Regions from separate parts of the Bacillus sp. M5A3_1b genome, predicted to be linked through region 2. Evidence: riboswitches for the same ligand, from Rfam matches in the RefSeq annotation. Region 2 holds a riboswitch; each other region holds the start of a gene.
The links. A riboswitch is a leader RNA that binds a small molecule or an ion and turns the genes downstream of it on or off. The one in region 2 is predicted to bind lysine.
Positions count from the first base shown of each region.

Region 1: it holds a riboswitch for lysine, as region 2 does, so the genes downstream of both, lysA (diaminopimelate decarboxylase) here and ACLBWW_RS14720 (amino acid permease) in region 2, are expected to answer to the same signal.
Region 3: it holds a riboswitch for lysine, as region 2 does, so the genes downstream of both, ACLBWW_RS20660 (amino acid permease) here and ACLBWW_RS14720 (amino acid permease) in region 2, are expected to answer to the same signal.
Region 4: it holds a riboswitch for lysine, as region 2 does, so the genes downstream of both, ACLBWW_RS06295 (aspartate kinase) here and ACLBWW_RS14720 (amino acid permease) in region 2, are expected to answer to the same signal.

Region 1 covers NZ_JBKEZY010000002.1:340,517-342,726, reverse strand. Annotated here, with positions in the region: gene ACLBWW_RS07945 (DUF3888 domain-containing protein) at 1-340, shown strand, start outside; lysine riboswitch at 430-611, shown strand; gene lysA (diaminopimelate decarboxylase) at 792-2,108, shown strand.
Region 2 covers NZ_JBKEZY010000004.1:408,491-410,700, forward strand. Annotated here, with positions in the region: gene ACLBWW_RS14715 (GNAT family N-acetyltransferase) at 1-186, opposite strand, end outside; lysine riboswitch at 572-764, shown strand; gene ACLBWW_RS14720 (amino acid permease) at 877-2,210, shown strand, end outside.
Region 3 covers NZ_JBKEZY010000007.1:193,087-195,296, reverse strand. Annotated here, with positions in the region: gene ACLBWW_RS20660 (amino acid permease) at 1-910, opposite strand, end outside; lysine riboswitch at 1,057-1,244, opposite strand; gene gapN (NADP-dependent glyceraldehyde-3-phosphate dehydrogenase) at 1,423-2,210, opposite strand, start outside.
Region 4 covers NZ_JBKEZY010000002.1:23,973-26,182, forward strand. Annotated here, with positions in the region: partial or broken gene ACLBWW_RS06290 (hypothetical protein) at 1-392, opposite strand, end outside; lysine riboswitch at 584-770, shown strand; gene ACLBWW_RS06295 (aspartate kinase) at 970-2,199, shown strand.

The DNA of each region.
Region 1 (2,210 bases), on a different contig from region 2:
GAGTGTGTCGGTAGCCCAATATGATGCACCTCTTATGGAAGATGCCCTTTATTCTGTTTTATTTCCGAAAATAAATAAAGCAATTGAAAAACAATATGGGAGCTTGAAGCCTTATCAATGTCCTAAAATTATTAGTTTAAAAAAAGTGTATAGCGGTACATATTTATTTCAAGCAAGTATTGAAGTAACGAAGTATGAACGAGTTGCTGGGAAAATTGCTCCACCATTTGAGAAGGTAACGATTACATTTAATAATGAAGAAGGCGAATGGGAAGTGTCAAAGATTTCAGTAAAGCGCTTACCAAATGATACGAAATTAAACTGTAAAAAAACAATATAAAAAATTGTTTGACAAATAAAATGATCCTTTGGTATTGTTAATAGCAACAATTAGATGTTTGAAAATTAAATAGACTTACCTCATCTACTCTCAAAGGTAGAGGCCGCGATAGGAAAGAGTAAGCTATGGGAGATTTAATGGAATCTGTGATCATAGGTTGAAAGGGACTATTGCCGAAATATAAGAATAACCATCTTATTCATATATTGGGACTGCATTGAATAAATGTAGTACTGTCATAATATTTATTTTATGGAGAGCTATTTGGAGATGTTGATGCGGTTTCTTATTTTGAGGAGATAACAACTCGTTTATTTTTTCAATATATATTTTTCCTAATAAGAAACGCGTGTGAACATTGTTCCGCGCGTTTTTTGTCTATCTAAAAGCGTGCTGCAATGAATAGAAGATTGGGGTTATGAGTTTTAGAGGAAATAAGGGAGGAATTCAAATGTATTTACACGGCACGAGCCGAATCAATGGGCAAGGACACTTAGAAATTGGAGGGTGCGATACGACGCAGCTAGCAAAACAATACGGAACACCACTTTATGTATACGATGAAGAGTCAATTCGAGGAAAGTGCCGCGCGTTTCATCGTGCGTTTAAAGAAAGTGGTTTCTCTTATCAAGTAGCATATGCAAGCAAGGCGTTCTTGTGCATGGAGATGTGCCGAGTGGCTCGTGAAGAGAATATGTCATTAGATGTTGTTTCTGGAGGAGAATTATATACTGCGCTGCAAGCAGGATTTCCGGCATCACGCATTCATTTTCACGGCAATAATAAAACAGAAGAAGAAATTGTGATGGCTCTTCAGGCGAATATTGGTTGTTTTGTCGTAGATAATTTCTTAGAATTAGAAATTTTGCATGATTTAGCAGTGCAACATGGGAAATTTGTGAACATATTAATTCGTGTAACGCCCGGAGTAGAGGCGCACACACATGAATATATTACAACAGGCCAAGATGATTCGAAATTTGGATTTGGCGTGTCAAATGGTCAAGCGATGCAAGTAATTGAGATTGCTTTACAAAAATCAAATTATAATGTGTTAGGAATTCATTCACATATCGGATCACAAATATTTGAAACGGCCGGCTTTGTGCGAGCGATTGAAGTTCTTCGTCAATTTTTAGAAGAAGTGAGAGAGCGAACAAACTATGTAGTAAAAGTGCTAAATGTAGGCGGAGGATTCGGAATACGCTACACAGAGTCAGATACACCATTAACTCTTGAGACATATGTGCGAGCTGTAACAAGTGCTGTGAGGGAACAATTTACAGTATGTAATTATCCCCTGCCAGAAATATGGGTTGAACCAGGCCGTAGTATTGTAGGGGATGCTGGAACGACAATTTATACAGTCGGATCTGTGAAAGACATTCCTGGTATTCGGAAATATGTATCAGTGGATGGTGGGATGACTGATAATTTAAGACCTGCTTTATATAACGCTCGTTATGAAGCGATGTTAGCGAATCGAGGGAATGATGAGAATGAGGAACTTGTCTCGATTGCTGGGAAGTGCTGTGAGAGTGGAGATATGTTAATTTGGGATATCACTCTACCGAAAGTTGCTTCAGCCGATTTATTAGCAATTTCTTGTACAGGGGCATATGGATACTCGATGGCGAATAATTATAATCGGATTCGTAGACCAGCTGTCGTCTTCGCGAAAGGCGGCACATCACAAATTGTTGTAGAGCGTGAAACATATGAAAATATTATTGGGAACGATCGCATACGTATTAAAGAACTTGTGTGAATGGGAAAAAGGAGTTGTTCGGATGGGCAATTCCTTTTTTATAAAATAAAATAATTAAAATATATCGGAAAACTAGGATTGAAAAAAATCAGAATTGTGATA
Region 2 (2,210 bases):
TAGAACGATGTCATCTTCTTTTCGAATGACATACCACGCACCCCAAGGTAATACTTCCTTATCTTTTTTTACAGTTTCTACATGTCCTACAATATGTGGACCACTATCATATCCTTGCTTGCTCGCAACGTGCATCCTCTCTTCTGTACACGGTACTATATAGAGCCTTTCTGTTTCTAATTTCATGTTGATTTCCCCTTTTCAATTAAACAATACTTCAATTTTACCAGAAATAAAAAGAATATTCATTCTATTCATCAGATTTATACTTATTCTTTGAAACGAATTTAAGGAATAATCCTCTTTTAATAGTTATGTCGAATTATATTTTCTGAATTTTCTTTTAATTTTAGAGGGTTTTTCAATATTTTTTGCGAAACATTTGTATAACAATTTTTTCTTTGCTTATTGTTACATAATAGTAAGTTCGGGTGGAGTTTTGCAAGCGTTTCCTATACAATAACCGATATTTTTTGACTTTTCCTAACAAAATATCTTGCAATATATTCAGAAAGTCATTACAATTGCCATATATTAAAAATCTTAGCAATATATCAAATCCTCATCAATCCGATGAGGTAGAGGTTGCGACTTTTATGAGTAAAACGGACGAGACACAGAGAATGTCACCGACTCCGTTTGAAAGGAAAAGTTGCCGAAGTTTATATTTCTTCTCTGGAATTATGAGCTGGGGCTGTCTCCGAAAGGAACAGAACTGTCACGTTTACAAAATTACCGTGTAAACGTGGGGTGCTATCTTAACGGAAGGGTATGATGGGGTGGTTATTTGTGAAACGTTCCGCCAAATTCCTTTGGCGGTTTTTTGTATTTTTCTCCCCCGTTCCTTCCTATCTTACAAGAAAAGGAGTGTTGAACATGAATAGCGCAACGAATCAAGCTACCTCTAAAACGCAAACTACACAAGGACAAGGTGAATTAAAACGCGGATTAAAATCTCGTCACCTTACGATGATTTCTCTCGGTGGTACAATCGGTACCGGACTATTTCTTGCCAGCGGTGGTGTCATCCATTCAGCTGGACCTGGTGGCGCATTAATTGCATACGCCGCAATTGGGATTATGGTTTACTTTTTAATGACAAGCTTAGCTGAACTCGCAGCTTACATGCCTGTTACTGGATCTTTTAGTACTTATGCAACAAAATTTGTTGATCCGTCCCTTGGCTTTGCACTTGGATGGAACTATTGGTATAACTGGGCCATTACAATTGCTGCTGAACTCGCTGCTGTAACATTAATTATGAAATTTTGGTTCCCTGATACCCCTTCTCTTATTTGGAGTGGATTATGTTTAGCTATTATTTTCCTTTTAAACTATTTATCTGTTAAAGGGTTTGGTGAATCTGAATATTGGTTCGCACTTATTAAAGTAGTTACTATTATTATCTTTTTAATTGTCGGCTTTATGATGATTTTCGGAATTATGGGTGGCGAAACTGTTGGCTTCAAAAACTTTACAGTTGCAGATGCACCATTTAATGGCGGCATTATGGCAATTATCGGTGTATTTATGGCTGCTGGTTTCTCCTTCCAAGGAACTGAATTATTAGGAGTAGCTGCTGGTGAAACTGCTGATCCAGAGCGTAACATTCCAAAAGCAATTCGTTCTATCTTTTGGCGTATTCTTTTATTCTATATCCTTGCGATTCTCGTTATCGGTTTATTAATTCCTTATACAACTGAAAGCCTTGCCGCAAGCGATGTTACAGTAAGTCCGTTTACACTTATTTTTGAAAAAGCGGGCGTTGCCTTTGCTGCTTCTGTTATGAACGCTGTTATTTTAACGGCAGTACTATCTGCTGGTAACTCTGGTATGTATGCATCAACTCGTATGCTTTGGGACTTAGCTCGCCAAGGTAAAGCACCAAAATTCTTAGGCAAATTAGACAGCCGCGGTGTACCTGTTAACGCATTAATCGTAACGTCAATTGTCGGTAGTATCGCTTTCATTGCTTCCTTATTCGGCGACGGTGTTGTATACATTTGGTTATTAAACGCATCTGGAATGTCAGGCTTTATCGCATGGGTCGGAATCGCAATTAGTCATTACCGTTTCCGTAAAGCATATATCGCACAAGGTAAAGATTTAAAAGACTTACCATATAGAGCAAAATGGTTCCCGTTCGGTCCAATCTTCGCATTTGCACTTTGTGTCATCGTAATTTTAGGACAAAACTACGGTGCATTTAT
Region 3 (2,210 bases), on a different contig from region 2:
ATGCCATCAGTTTCCCGCCGCCATGACCCATTGCAGCGTTTAATGCATCTGCTAATGGACGTTCAGAAGCTTGTAATTTATCAACGTGAAGTACACCCATTGTTAAAATTGTAATTCCTAAGTAAATCGCAACTGTAATAAGTAATCCTGCAACTGTTGCGCGTTTTACTGTTTTAGGAGAGGTAGCACGGTTTGATAAAAGTACTGCCGATTCAATTCCGATAAATGCCCAAAGCGTTGTAAGAGCAGCTAAGTTTACTTGTGAAAGAAGGCCGTGTGATACACCTGATTTATCGATCATCGGTGTGTACCATTGTCCAAACTTAGAAGCTTCGAATGCAAATAAAGTAACGACGATGAATAAAAGGAATCCAGTTACTTTCGTTGTTGTTGCTAAGAAGTTTAGCTTTCCAGCTCCGCTTACACCGTTTGTTAATATAATATGAGTTCCCCAAAGTAAGATGGAACAAATCGTAAATGTAATTAGTTTTCCGACTTCTATATCGAACAAGCCGATTGAAAAGAGTAGTCGTGTATCTTTCATAATTGGGAAAAAGAGTGATAAATATCCCGCGAAAGATGTAATGATGGCAACGTTACTTGCCCAGTTTGCAACCCAATATCCCCATACCATACTGAAACCAGCCATTTTTTTCTTTTTTGGTGTTGAGAATAAAGCATATGCATGACTTTGTGGTCCTGTCGTTAAATCAGGACGACGAATTGCTAAATTACCGAAAACAAGAGCTAGCATTAAAACACCAAACCCTGTTGTTAACCAAGCTAAAGTGACACCGAGAGGGCTTGCTGTTTGTGCCAACGTACTTGGCACCATGAAAATACCAGCGCCAACCATGTTACCGACAACGAAAGCTGTTAATACCCAAAAGCCCCATTTTTTTTGTTGCATAGAAAATACCTCCAAAGTTAGTATAACCAAGTCAAGCGAGGAGATATGTATGTCTTCTTAGTAGAGAAGAGAAGTCCCAAACAAAACAAAAAAAGCACGTAATTTGCCGCTACATGCTTTCTATCTTATAAGAAACCCACGACATACCTCTCGATAGCTCTCCACAAACGAAACGTTTCGTTTGTGACAGTTCTGCACTTATTAAATGCAGACCCAGCAAGCGTGCATGGTGGACACGGGCTTACTTCGGCAATCATTCCTTTCTCATTCCTTCATCAATGCCACTACATCTCCTGAAATGATACTCTTAATGACTGCAACCTCTACCTCACCGAGATACGAATGAGGATTTAAATATTAAATTAACGTCTTTAAGAGTAACAAATGAATTTTTATACGTCAATGGATATAGTAATAATCAGATTATAGAGAAGAGTTTGTTATTAGGAATGAATAATTATTTGATATAAAAAGAAGCTGATCCAAAATTAGATCAGCTTCTACATATAAGATTAAACTAAGTTTAATACAGTTACTTTTTCACGTGTCATAGACTCAAGGCTCTTACGAATACCTTGTGCGCCCATACCTGAACCTTTTACACCGATGAATGGGAAGTGGTCAGGGCCGCGCTCTGTACGTCCGTTAATTTGAACAGAACCAGTTTCGATTTTGTTAGCAATTGCAAATGCTTTGTTAATGTCTTTTGTGAAGACACTTGCTTGTAAGCCGAACTCTGATTTGTTAGCAATTTCAATTGCTTGCTCATCTGAAGAAACACGGATGATTGGAAGGATTGGGCCGAATGGCTCTTCCCAAGCAACTTTCATTTCTTCTGTTACGTGGTCGATTAATGTTGGGTAAATTAAGTTACGCTCACGTTTGTTACCGATAACGATTGTTGCACCTTTTTCAACAGCGTCGTCAACTAAGCCTTGAACGAAGTCAGCAGACTTGTCGTCGATTAATGGAACGATTGTGCTGTCTTGTTCTGGAGATCCAACTGATAGCTCAGCTACTTGCGCTTTTAATAAGCTAACAAGCTCGTCCGCTACGTTTTCGTGTACAAGTACACGTTTAATAGCAGTACAACGTTGACCAGAGTAAGAGAATGCACCGCTTACGATATGGTTTGCAGCATCTTGTAAGTCAGCATCTTCACGAACGATACCAGGGTCTTTACCACCAAGTTCTAATACAAGTGGAATCATTGCAGCTTTTTTCGCTAAATGTTTACCTGTGTTTGTACCACCTGTGAACGATACCATATTGATGCCTTCGTGTTCTACTAAGTAGTCAC
Region 4 (2,210 bases), on a different contig from region 2:
ACATTCCCTATACGACCAAACCTCGTATCATAATCATATTGCGTCTCAAAATGAATGTGTTCTTTACGCGGTGTATACTTCCAATAACCACGCCCTATTTGAATAAGTGATAATTTATTATCCGTCCAAAATTTTAAAGAAGAAATCCGTTCTCCCGTTTCTTTTCTTATTTCACCTATCGATTCTCCTTCCCCAGCTATTTCAAGTCCAAATCCGATCTTTGTTTTATATAAAAACTTCTGCGGTTCTCCTTCTTTTTTCTCTAAATATGAAATTTCAGTAAAGCGAGCATCCCATTCTGTATGTATATGTGGTTCTTGCGTGTATTCCCATAATTTCTCCATTGTTGTGTTCATTTCTGCCGAAACATAAATAGGCTTTTTCCCCTTCATTCTTCCACCTCCAATGCGCTATAATTTTAATGTACATGCTATGAATTTATTTTGCTACAGTTTTCACAAACTCCTCCAAGAGAAGAAAGAATTTTTAAAATTTATACAAAACACTTGATTCCCCGAAAAATTTAAATTATTATAAAACAAATGTTACCAACAACTTCATAAATCAAACACTCTCGCCTAAAACGTGAGATAGAGGTTGCGATACTTATGATTATTCTAATGGAGACACAGAGATGTCTATGAAATTAGATGAAAGGAAGTATTGCCGAAATCGATATATTTCTCTGCATTTATCGATTGGGGCTGTTTTCGAATAGAAACAGAACTGTCATATGTACAGCAGTGTATGTATGAAGAGCTATCTACAAAAAAGAGATATCATTTTTATGGTATTCCTTTTTTGGCGGTTTTTTTATTAGCTCCGTTTTCTGTTTCCCTTTTCCTGTAACAGCACCATCCTCACTTATTTGAGATGGTGTTTTTTGTTTTTCTCTGGTAACTACAGGAATATTGGGATTTATATATGTCCTAATCTATTCTTAAAAATGGATGAAAGAAGGAATTCGTAATGGAAACGATTGTACAAAAATTTGGTGGCACTTCTGTTGGAAGCGTTGAGCGCATTCAACATGTAGCAAATTTAATTATTGAAGAATATGAACGAGGACATAGCATCGTCTCTGTCGTTTCAGCAATGGGAAAAAGCACAGATGAACTCGTAGCACTTGCTAACGCGATTTCAGAAAATCCGAGTAAACGCGAAATGGATATGCTTCTATCAACAGGAGAGCAAGTGACTATTTCATTATTAACGATGGCACTACAAGCAAAAGGTTATAACGCGATTTCATTAACTGGATGGCAAGCTGGTATTACGACAGAATCTGTACATAATAGTGCACGGATTACTGAAATTCATACAGATCGAATTCAGTCTTATCTTACTGAAGGCACGATTGTTATTGTAGCTGGCTTCCAAGGAATGAGTGAAAACCATGAAATTACAACGCTTGGCCGCGGTGGTTCTGATACAACTGCTGTTGCATTAGCCGCTGCACTGAAAGCAAAAAAATGTGATATTTACACGGATGTGACCGGTGTATATACAACGGACCCACGAGTTGTAAAAGATGCTTATAAATTAGATGAAATTTCTTATGACGAAATGCTAGAACTAGCAAACCTCGGTGCTGGTGTATTACACCCGCGTGCTGTTGAGTTTGCTAAAAATCATAATGTCATGTTAGAAGTTCGCTCAAGTATGGAACAAGAAAACGGAACAATTGTAAAAGGAGAATATAACATGGAACAACAATCAATCGTTAAAGGTATTGCATTTGAAGATAATATTACACGCGTCACAATGAAAGGATTGGAACAAGGTGCACTTTCAACAGTTTTCTCTACATTAGCAGCGGCACATATTAATGTAGATATCATCATTCAAAGTATTACAAATGAAGGAACTGTTCACCTCTCCTTCTCAATCCATTCTAATGATTTAGAAGAAACATTAGAGGTATTGGAACAGAATCAAGAAACACTTCACTATGAATCTGTAGAATATGAAAATCATTTAGCAAAAGTATCCATTGTAGGATCGGGTATGGTCTCTAATCCTGGTGTTGCTGCAAATATGTTCACTACTTTAAAAGAAGAAGATATTCATATTAAAATGGTAAGTACATCAGAAATTAAAGTGTCTGTCGTTATTGACCGCCTTCATTTAGTAACAGGTGTCGAGGCACTGCATCAATCATTTATGGCGAAAATTGAGCCTTTAGTGCAGATGAGTTAATTTCCACCGGT